Regions from separate parts of the Streptomyces sp. NPDC013187 genome, predicted to be linked through region 2. Evidence: predicted binding sites of a transcription regulator. Region 2 holds the regulator's gene; the other holds the start of a gene.
What was found. Region 2 encodes HspR, which represses chaperone genes until heat shock. Its sites were predicted from a motif close to TTGAGNNNNNNNNNCTCAA; they were not measured.
Positions count from the first base shown of each region.

Region 1: lon (endopeptidase La) is a predicted target of HspR. The motif match lies at 2,339-2,357, and genes of this name have one in related genera.

Region 1 is NZ_JBIBAF010000017.1:36,505-41,405, reverse strand. Features, by position in the region: gene ACFY5B_RS31395 (spermidine synthase) at 1-394, opposite strand, end outside; gene ACFY5B_RS31390 (rhomboid-like protein) at 584-1,420, shown strand; gene ACFY5B_RS31385 (GNAT family N-acetyltransferase) at 1,544-2,203, opposite strand; gene lon (endopeptidase La) at 2,380-4,794, shown strand.
Region 2 is NZ_JBIBAF010000001.1:126,090-130,990, forward strand. Features, by position in the region: gene ACFY5B_RS00625 (helix-turn-helix transcriptional regulator) at 1-1, shown strand, start outside; gene ACFY5B_RS00630 (LuxR C-terminal-related transcriptional regulator) at 1-1,007, opposite strand, end outside; gene ACFY5B_RS00635 (substrate-binding domain-containing protein) at 1,280-2,389, opposite strand; gene ACFY5B_RS00640 (heat shock protein transcriptional repressor HspR) at 2,670-3,122, opposite strand; gene dnaJ (molecular chaperone DnaJ) at 3,128-4,315, opposite strand; gene grpE (nucleotide exchange factor GrpE) at 4,349-4,901, opposite strand, start outside.

The DNA.
Region 1 (4,901 bases), on a different contig from region 2:
CGTATGTGACGAGATCGGTTTCGACGATGTGCGTGCGGGGGTCCGCCAGGGCCCGGGCGGAGAGCGCGGACAGCGGGCCGTCGCGGTGCCATTCGACGATCGCGTGCTCGCGTTCCACCACCGTGATCCGTCCCCAGCGCGGGTCCGCCGCGGCGTGCGCGAGGGAGAAGCCGACGCCGAGTCCGCCGATCAGGACGTCGGGGCGGTCCCGGCCGGCCAGGGCGTCCAGCGCCGCGTCGACCAGCCGCCGCTCCGAGCGGCCGTCGGAGGTGTCCATCAGGAAACAGCCGTTGGCGATGATCTCCAGCCGGTCGCCGTGCCGCCGCAGCACCACCTCACCGTGGGGGCCCTCACGACGGTCCAGGACGTCGGGAATGTCGTACGAGGCAGGCATGGGGGCATCCTGACAGGGGTGGGGGGTGAGGCGCCTCGCATTTCGCCGGGCCTCGCGGGTCACGCGGGGGACGCGGGGGACGCGGGGCGGGGCTTTCGGGTTGCTGTGAATCGGCTCTCGCGTGGCGAGGGTCACAGACAGCGGAGTGTCCGGAGCGAAGGCTGGGACCTGACGGAAGGAGTGCCCGTGGTGGAACGCACCGTGCCGCCCCCCGATACGGCCGCACCGACGCCGGCCGGCGCGCCCGACGCGGATGCACCGGGGCTGCTGGACGGAGTGCCGCGGCAGCGGGGCCCGGGCGAGCGCGCCGTCGCGGGGGTACGGCAGCCCGATCGGCAGCCCGGTCCGGCGGCGGAGCTCCGGCGACGACTGCGCCCGTGGCGGCTGCCGCCCGGTCTGCGCCCCTGGCTGCTGCTTCCCACCCCCACCGGTACGCCGTTCACCTTCGGATACGCGCTCCTCCTCTGCCTCACCTCACTGATCTCCGCGCACGCGAATCCGGCCCTCGTGCACGCCCTGCTCCAGGGCTCCAGCACGGATGTGACGCACCTGGTGCGCACGCCGGAGCTGGTGCTGGTCGGCAGCGCCCTGTGGGTCGCGGGCGGCGTGACCTCGCCGTTCGCGATCGCCTTCGTACTGGTGCTGACAGCGTTGGAACGGCGGATCGGGGGCGTGCGCACGGCCGGCGTCTTCCTGCTCGGGCATGTCCTCGCCACTCTCGCGACCGAGGTCCCGGTGGGACTCGCGGTCCTGGCCGGGCACCTCCCCGGCAGCTCCCTGCACCGCCTCGACTACGGCGTCAGCTTCGGCGTCGCCGCCGGTATCGGCGCCCTGGCCGGTCTGCTGCCGCTGTGGCAGCGTCTGCCGCTGCTGGCCGCATTCGGCTGGATGCTGCTCCAGGACCTGCTCGCCTACGCCGATCCGATGACGAACTGGGGGCACCTCATCGCGCTGGGCATCGGGATCGCGACCTGGCCGGTGGTCCGGCGGTGGTACGCGACCCACCCCGGCGTGGCCGGGGCCTGACCGTAAGGCTTTCGGGTCCGGGCCTGCCGGGGCCCGACCGTAAGGCTTCCAAGTCCGGGACTGCCGGGGCCTGACCGTAAGGCTTTCAAGTCCGGGACTGCCGGGGCCCGAGCTTGAGGCGCTTCAGGGCCGGGCGGAGGCCGGCGGGTCGTGCCTGGCGCTGGTCAGCGGGGCCACCATCTCCCAGCCCAACGCCTCGTAGAGCCCTCGGCCCGCCGGGGTGCCGGCCAGGACTCCGGTGCGCGCCCCCTGCCGGACGGCGGCGTTCTGCAAGGTCCGCACGACGAGGCTGCCCAGACCCTTGCGGCGGTGCTCGGGAGCCGTCTCGATCTGGTCGACGACGGCGGTCCGGCCCGTCGGGGTGACCTGTCCGCGGGCCGCCAGGGACCCGTCCGGCGCGGCCACCATCAGACGGGTCACTCCACCGCGCGACCACTCGCGCAGCCGGAAGCCCTCGGGGACGGCCGGAGCGCCGTCCGCCTTCAGTGGAACCGTCATCAGGCAGCCGGGCTCGGGGTCGATCCACCAGTCGTCGTCCAGCCAGCCGGAGACCACCGAGGGGTCCCGGAAGGCCTTCAGCCACACGCCGTGCCCGGTCACCGCGCCGGCCACCTTGCGGACGGTCGTCTCGTCGAGGTCCTCGCCCGTGGCGCCGAACACGTGCCGCGTGACGTGCCCGTACATGCCCATGTCGATCGTCCAGCCCCACGGCTCGGTCATGGGCGGCGCGGCCCCGCGCGACACGACCCACCCGTTCACCCAGGCCTGCACGGTTCCGTCCATGCCATCCCCCTGTAATGAGCGCGTAACCTGATCATCCCTTACCCGAGGGGACCTTACGTGCCCTCCCGGCACCGGTGTCACGGGTGATCGCTGACAGCGAACAGTGACTGGGGAACATCCGGCCCCGCTCAAGCATTGAGTCGGCATAGCTCAACTTGACTGCCGAAAGGGAGATCATGGCTTCGACGTCCACACCGCTCACCCTGCCCGTGCTGCCGCTCGACGGCGAGGTCGTGCTGCCCGGAATGGTGGTCCCGCTGGACCTGAGCGATTCCGAGGTCCGCGCCGCGGTGGAGGCCGCTCAGGCCGCTGCCCGGTCAACGCCCGGAAAGCCCCGGGTACTCCTGGTGCCACGCATCGACGGGACCTACGCGAACACCGGTGTCCTCGGCACCGTCGAGCAGGTCGGCCGGCTCGCCGACGGCGACCCGGGCGCCCTGATCCGCGGCCGGGGCCGGGTGCGCATCGGCGCGGGGACCACGGGTCCCGGTGCCGCCCTCTGGGTGGAAGGCACCCAGGTCGACGAGACCGTGCCGGAGCCCCTGCCCGGGCATCTCGCCGAACTGGTGAAGGAGTACAAGGCCCTCGCCACCGCCTGGCTGCGCAAGCGCGGCGCCTGGCAGGTCGTCGACCGGGTCCAGGCCATCGACGACGTCTCCGCGCTCGCCGACAACTCCGGCTACTCACCGTTCCTGACCACCGACCAGAAGATCGAACTGCTGGAGACCGCCGACCCGGTGGCCCGGCTGAAGCTCGCCACCCAGCAGTTGCGCGACCACCTCGCCGAGCAGGACGTGGCCGAGTCGATCGCCAAGGACGTCCAGGAGGGCGTGGACAAGCAGCAGCGCGAGTTCCTGCTGCGCCGTCAGCTGGACGCCGTGCGCAAGGAGCTGCGCGAGCTCAACGGCGAGCAGGAGGGCGAGGAGTCCGACGACTACCGCACCCGAGTGGAGGCCGCCGACCTGCCCGGGAAGGTCCGCGAGGCAGCGCTCAAGGAGGTCGACAAGCTGGAGCGGTCCTCCGACCAGTCGCCCGAGGGCTCCTGGATCCGCACCTGGCTCGACACGGTCCTGGAGATGCCGTGGAACGAGCGCACCGAGGACGCCTACGACATCCAGGGCGCCCAGGCCGTCCTCGACGCCGAGCACTCCGGCCTGGAGGACGTGAAGGAGCGGATCACCGAGTACCTGGCGGTGCGCAAGCGGCGTACCGACCGGGGACTGGGCGTGGTCGGCGGGCGGCGCGGCGGTGCCGTGCTGGCGCTCGTCGGGCCGCCCGGCGTCGGCAAGACCAGCCTCGGCGAGTCCGTCGCCCATGCCATGGGCCGCAAGTTCGTCCGCGTCGCCCTCGGCGGCGTCCGCGACGAGGCCGAGATCCGCGGCCACCGGCGTACGTACGTCGGCGCGCTGCCGGGCCGGATCGTCCGGGCCGTCAAGGAGGCCGGCTCGATGAACCCGGTCGTGCTGCTCGACGAGATCGACAAGGTGGGTTCGGACTTCCGGGGCGACCCGGCCGCGGCCCTCCTCGAAGTGCTCGACCCGGCGCAGAACCACACCTTCCGGGACCACTACCTGGAGGTCGAGCTGGACCTGTCCGACGTCGTCTTCCTCGCCACCGCCAACGTCCTGGAGGCGATCCCGGAGGCCCTGGCCGACCGGATGGAGATCGTCCGCCTGGACGGCTACACCGAGGACGAGAAGGTCGTCATCGCCCGTGACCATCTGCTCCCGCGCCAGCTGGAGAGGGCCGGGCTCGGCGAGGACGAGGTGACCATCGACGAGGGCGCCCTGCGCAAGCTCGCCGGCGAGTACACCCGCGAGGCGGGCGTGCGCACCCTGGAGCGGTCCGTCGCACGGCTGCTGCGCAAGGTCGCGGCCCAGCACGAACTGGGCGAGCGGAAGCTGCCCTTCACCGTCCGGGACGAGGACCTGCGCGACCTGATCGGCCGGCCGCACCACGTGCCCGAGTCCGCCCAGGACCCGGCCGAGCGGCGGACGTCCGTCCCCGGCGTGGCGACCGGCCTCGCGGTGACCGGAGCGGGCGGTGACGTCCTGTACGTCGAGGCGTCCCTGTCCGACCCGGAGACCGGCGCGGCCGGACTGACCCTGACCGGTCAGCTGGGCGACGTGATGAAGGAGTCCGCGCAGATCGCGCTGAGCTTCCTGCGCTCCCACGGCGCCGAGCTCGAACTGCCGGTGGCCGACCTTAAGGACCGGGGCGTGCACATCCACTTCCCGGCGGGCGCGGTCCCCAAGGACGGCCCGAGCGCCGGCATCACCATGACGACGGCCCTCGCGTCCCTGCTGTCCGGCCGGCTGGTCCGCACGGACGTGGCGATGACCGGCGAGGTCTCGCTCACCGGGCGGGTGCTGCCGATCGGCGGCGTGAAGCAGAAGCTGCTCGCGGCGCACCGGGCCGGGGTCACCACGGTGATCATCCCCAAGCGCAACGAGCCCGACCTGGACGACGTCCCGGCGGAGGTGCTGGACAAGCTCGACGTCCACGCCGTCACCGACGTCCGCCAGGTCCTGGAGCTGGCGCTCGCGCCCGCCACCGCGGGTGCCACGCCGGAGGTTCCGGTCGCGGCGTGACGGACGTGACCGGACAAGGGAAGGCCCGGGTTCTCGTGAGGGAGGCCCGGGCCTTCACCGTGTGGTGGCCCTGTGGACACGGACGCCCTGACCTGCGGAATACTTGC
Region 2 (4,901 bases):
AGGGGCGGGGTCGCGGCCGAGGGGGGCGGACCGTCGAGGCCCGCCTGGGCGATCCGCACGCCGAGTTGGGTGCGGCTCGCCGCCCCCAGCGTCTCCGAGAGCCGCGCGATGTGCGCCCGGCAGGTCCGGACACTTATGCCCAGCCGTTCCGCGATGACGGCGTCCTGATGCCCCTCCGCCAGCAGCGCCGCGATCGACTGCTCCCGGTGGGAGATGCCCTCGATGCCCGTGTCGGGGAGCGGGGCCGTGAGGGGAATGGCGAGGCGCCACAGCCGTTCGAAGACCGTGACGAGGTACTCGACGATCGCCGGGTGCCGCAGCTCCAGGGCCATCGTGCGGTCGGAGTTGGCGGGGATGAACGCCACCGTCCGGTCGAAGAGGATCAGCCGGTCGATCACCTCGTCCAGCGTGCGCGCCTCCACCGCGTCGCCCATCAGCTCCAGATAGTTCAGCAACCCCTGCCCGTGCCGGGCGACATGCGTGTACAGGTCCCGCATCCGCACGCCCCGCCCGCGCAGCGCCAGCGCCCGGTGCAGCCCCTCGGAGAGCTCCGCCTCGCGGCGGATGCCGCCGGGCTGCACCGTGAGGACCTCGGCCGTGCACGCCTGGGTCGCCTCGTCCATCGCGGCCTGGATCCGGGCCAGTCCGTCCAGGACCCGGATCGCCGGGCCCTCCGCCGCAGACGCGGCCGGCCGCGCCCGTTGGCCCAGCCCCGCGTACCACTCGACGGCCGCGACGGCCGAACCCACCCGCCGCCGGCTCGCGCTGACCTCGTCGTACATCCCGCGCAGCAGCCGGGTCATGACCTCCTGCGGGGAGGTCGGCACCAGCCAGTCCATGTCGTCGGGGTCCGGGTGCAGCAGGGCGAGTTCCAGCAGGCAGGGCACCGGCTCCGCGTCCCGGCGCGGCACCCGGCCGCGCCGTACGGCCCGGGAATACACGCGATCCCCGGCCTCGCACAGTCGGTCGGCACCATGGGGATGCTCATCCGCCCCGTGCCCGGCCATCGCCCATCCCACCCCCGGTTCCGCCGTCCTGCCGCAGCGCAACTATGCGCGGCCCGGACGTGCTCCGCAACACGGCTCCCCGCGCGGCGACCGCCGGAAACCACCGGTATCTCAGGGCTCGGTTCACCCGGTCACAATTCCGGCCACAGGTCCGGCGCACCTCCTGTCACAGGTCCGGCGCGGGTCCGGTGGGGGGTGTGGTCGCGGGTCCGGCGCGGGTCCGGTCGCAGCGGAGGGCCTGGGAGGGGTGGTGAACCCGGCTCGTGGCGCGGTTACTTCAGGCCGATGGCCCGGCACGCAGCCCTGTACTCGGCCGTGCAGATGTCCGACAGCTTGTAGATGTCGTCCGCGACCACCGTGTCCTTGATGTTCTCCTTGGTGAGCGCGACCACCGGCACGAGCTGCGCGGGAATGCCCTTGTCGGTGGGGCTGTCGACCTTGTCGCGGGTGAGCGCGGCGAACTGGATGTCGCGGCCCTGGACCTTGGCGACCGCCATCTCCGCGGCGTTCTCCGCCTCCTGCGGGTAGGACTTGTACACGCTCATGTACTGGTCACCGGAGATGATCCGCTGCACCGCGGGCAGCTCCGCGTCCTGGCCGGTGATCGGCGGCAGGTCGGTCACGCCCGCGTTCTCCAGCGCCTTGACGATGCCGCCCGCCATGCCGTCGTTGGCGGAGTACACCGCCGCGATGTTGTCCTTGCCGATCTTCTGGATCGCGTCGGCCATGTTGGCCTCGGCGTTCTCCGGCTTCCAGTCCTTGGTGTCGAAGGACTGGGCGATCGTCACCTTGCCGTTCAGCTCGGACATCGCGCCCGCCTTGAACTGCTTGGCGTTCGGGTCGGTGGACGAGCCGTTCATCATGACGATCTTGTCGGACAGGCTCGCCTTCTCACCGATGGCCTCCAGCAGGGAGCGGCCCTGGACCTCGCCGACCAGCTCGTTGTCGAAGGAGATGTACGCGTCGATCGGGCCCTCGGCCAGCCGGTCGTAGGCGATGACCGGAATACCGGCCTCCTTGGCCTTCTCCACGCCGCTCGCGATGGCCTTCGCGTCGACGGCGTCCAGCAGGATCACGTCGACCCGGTCGTCGATCATCTGCTGCAGCTGGCCCGCCTGCTTGTTCGCGCTCGCCTCGGCGTTGGCGTACTCGACGCGGCCCTTGTCGTTGGTGAGCGACTCGACCTTCCGCTTGATGATCGGGTAGTCGAAGTTCTCGTAGCGCGTGTTCGCCTTCTCCGGCAGCAGCAGTCCCACGGTGATGTCGTTGCCCTTGGCCGGGCTCGCGTCGTCACTGCTCCCCGTCGCGTTGAGCACGCCGCAGCCGGCGAGCGTGACGGACATCGCGGCCGCGGCCACGGATATGGAGGTACGACGACGCATGCGGGAGCTCACTTCGCGTGTGATTCGGACGTGGGCACAGCTTTGCGGCCCATGTGACTGAAAAGCCAACGCGGACGCGCCCCCCAGCGTCAAGCGGAACCACTTAACGAGATGACAACACCACGCTACGCAAGCGTTGTGAAGACTCTGCGGAATCACCTTCAAGTGGCGTACACCACTCGGTCATCGACAGGAGACCCGGCGAAACCAGGGCAAGAGCCGCCAAGCATGCGAAAAGGGCCGGGAGTCAACTCCCGGCCCCTTCACATGCGTACGCGCGTCAGTCGGACTGCTGCTGCCGCTTCGGCCGCCACACCACCAGCGCGCTGGTCTGCTGCACCTCCTGGTACGGCACCAGGTCGCGGCGGTACGACGCGTGCACCGCGGCCTCGCGCTGGCGCATCGCCGCCGCCGCGCCGTCGAGCGCGTCCTGCATCTCGGCCACCCTCGCCTGGAGCGCGGCGACCTGGTTCTCCAGTTCGATGATGCGCTTGATACCGGCCAGGTTGATGCCCTCGTCCTGCGACAACTGCTGGACGGTGCGCAGCAGTTCGATGTCACGGGCCGAGTAGCGGCGGCCCCGGCCCGCGGTGCGGTCCGGGGACACCAGGCCCAGCCGGTCGTACTGGCGCAGGGTCTGGGGGTGCAGGCCGGACAGCTGGGCCGCCACCGAGATGACGTAGACCGGGGTTTCCTCGGTCAGTTCATACGGATTGCGCCGACGACCGTCCATCTGACTCATGCTCCCTTCGCGGCCTGGAACAGATCCGCCCGCGGATCCTCATCCGCGGTCGCCTCTCGGTACGCCTCGAGTGCGTCACGAGCCTTCCCCGTCAGGTCCTTCGGAACACTCACCTCGACGGTGACCAGGAGGTCGCCGCGGGTGCCGTCCTTGCGGACCGCGCCCTTGCCCCGGGCGCGCATGGTACGCCCGTTGGGCGTGCCCGGCGGCAGCTTCAGCGTGACGGGCGGGCCGCCCAGGGTGGGCACCCGCACCTCGCCGCCGAGGGCCGCCTCGGCGAAGGTCACCGGGACGGTGACCGTGAGGTTGTCCTCCTTGCGGCCGAACACCGGGTGGGAGTCGACGTGCACGACCACGTAGAGGTCGCCCGCCGGCCCGCCGCGCTCGCCCGGCGCGCCCTTGCCGCGCAGCCGGATCCGCTGGCCGTCGCTGACGCCCGCGGGGATGCGCACCTGCATGGTCCGGGAGGACTTGGCCCGGCCGCTGCCCTTGCAGACCTCGCAGGCGTGCTCCGCGATCAGGCCGCGGCCCTTGCAGTCCGGGCAGGGGTCGGTGAGGGAGAAGCCGCCGCCGCTGCCCCGGGCGACCTGCCCGGTGCCGACGCAGGTCGGGCACACGCGGGGCGTGCCGTTCTTGTCGCCGGTGCCCGAACAGGCCTTGCAGGGAGACTGCGACGACATCCGCAGCGGGACGGTCGCGCCCTCGATCGCCTCGGTGAAGCTGAGCGTGACCTCGGACTCGATGTCCTGGCCGCGCCGGGGGTGCGTACGCGTCCCCGGACCGCCCGCGCCGCCGCGGTTGAACAGGCCCCCGAAAACGTCACCGAGGCCGCCGCCGAAACCGCCGGCTCCCTGGCCGCCGCCCTGGGCGCCGCCTCCGAAGAGGTCGCCCAGGTCGAAGTTGAAGGAGCCGCCCGCGCCGCCCGGCCCCGGGCGGAAGCCGCCGTTGCCGAAGAGGGCGCGCGCGTCGTCGTACTCCTTGCGCTTCTTGGGGTCGCCGAGGATGTCGTTGGCCTCGGAGATCTCCTTGAAGCGCTCCTCCGCCTTGACGTTGCCGGTGTTGGCGTCCGGGTGGAACTCGCGGGCGAGCTTCCGGTACGCCTTCTTGATCTCGGCCTCTGTGGCGTCCTTGGGGACGCCGAGGACCTTGTAGTAGTCCTTCTCGATGAAGTCCTTGGTGCTCATCCTCGACGCCCCTCCTTCCCTTCGTCTATGACGTCAGCCCTCGTCCGGGCCACCGCTCTCCTTGTCGTCGGCGTCGGCGGACTCGTCCGCCTTGACCGTCTGCGCCCCCGGCTGGGGTTCGGCCACGGCCACCCGCGCGGGGCGGATGGTGCGCTCGCCGATCCGGTACCCGGGCTGCAGGATCGCGACGCACGTCGTCTCGGTGACGTCGGGTGCGTAGCTGTGCATCAGGGCTTCGTGGATCGTCGGGTCGAAGGGCTCGCCCTCCTTGCCGAACTGCTGCAGGCCCATCTTCGCCGCGGTGCTCTCCAGCGACTCGGCGACGGACTTGAAGCCGCCGACCAGCTCGCCGTGTTCCCGCGCGCGGCCGATGTCGTCGAGCACGGGCAGGAGCTCGGTCAGGAGGTTCGCGATGGCGATCTCCTTGACCGCGATCCGGTCGCGCTCGACCCGGCGGCGGTAGTTCTGGAACTCGGCCTGGAGGCGCTGGAGGTCCGCCGTGCGCTCGCTGAGCGCCGTGCGGGCCTGGTCCAGCTGGGCCACCAGAGCCACGTCCTGGCCCGTGTCCCCGGCCGGGGCCGCCTCC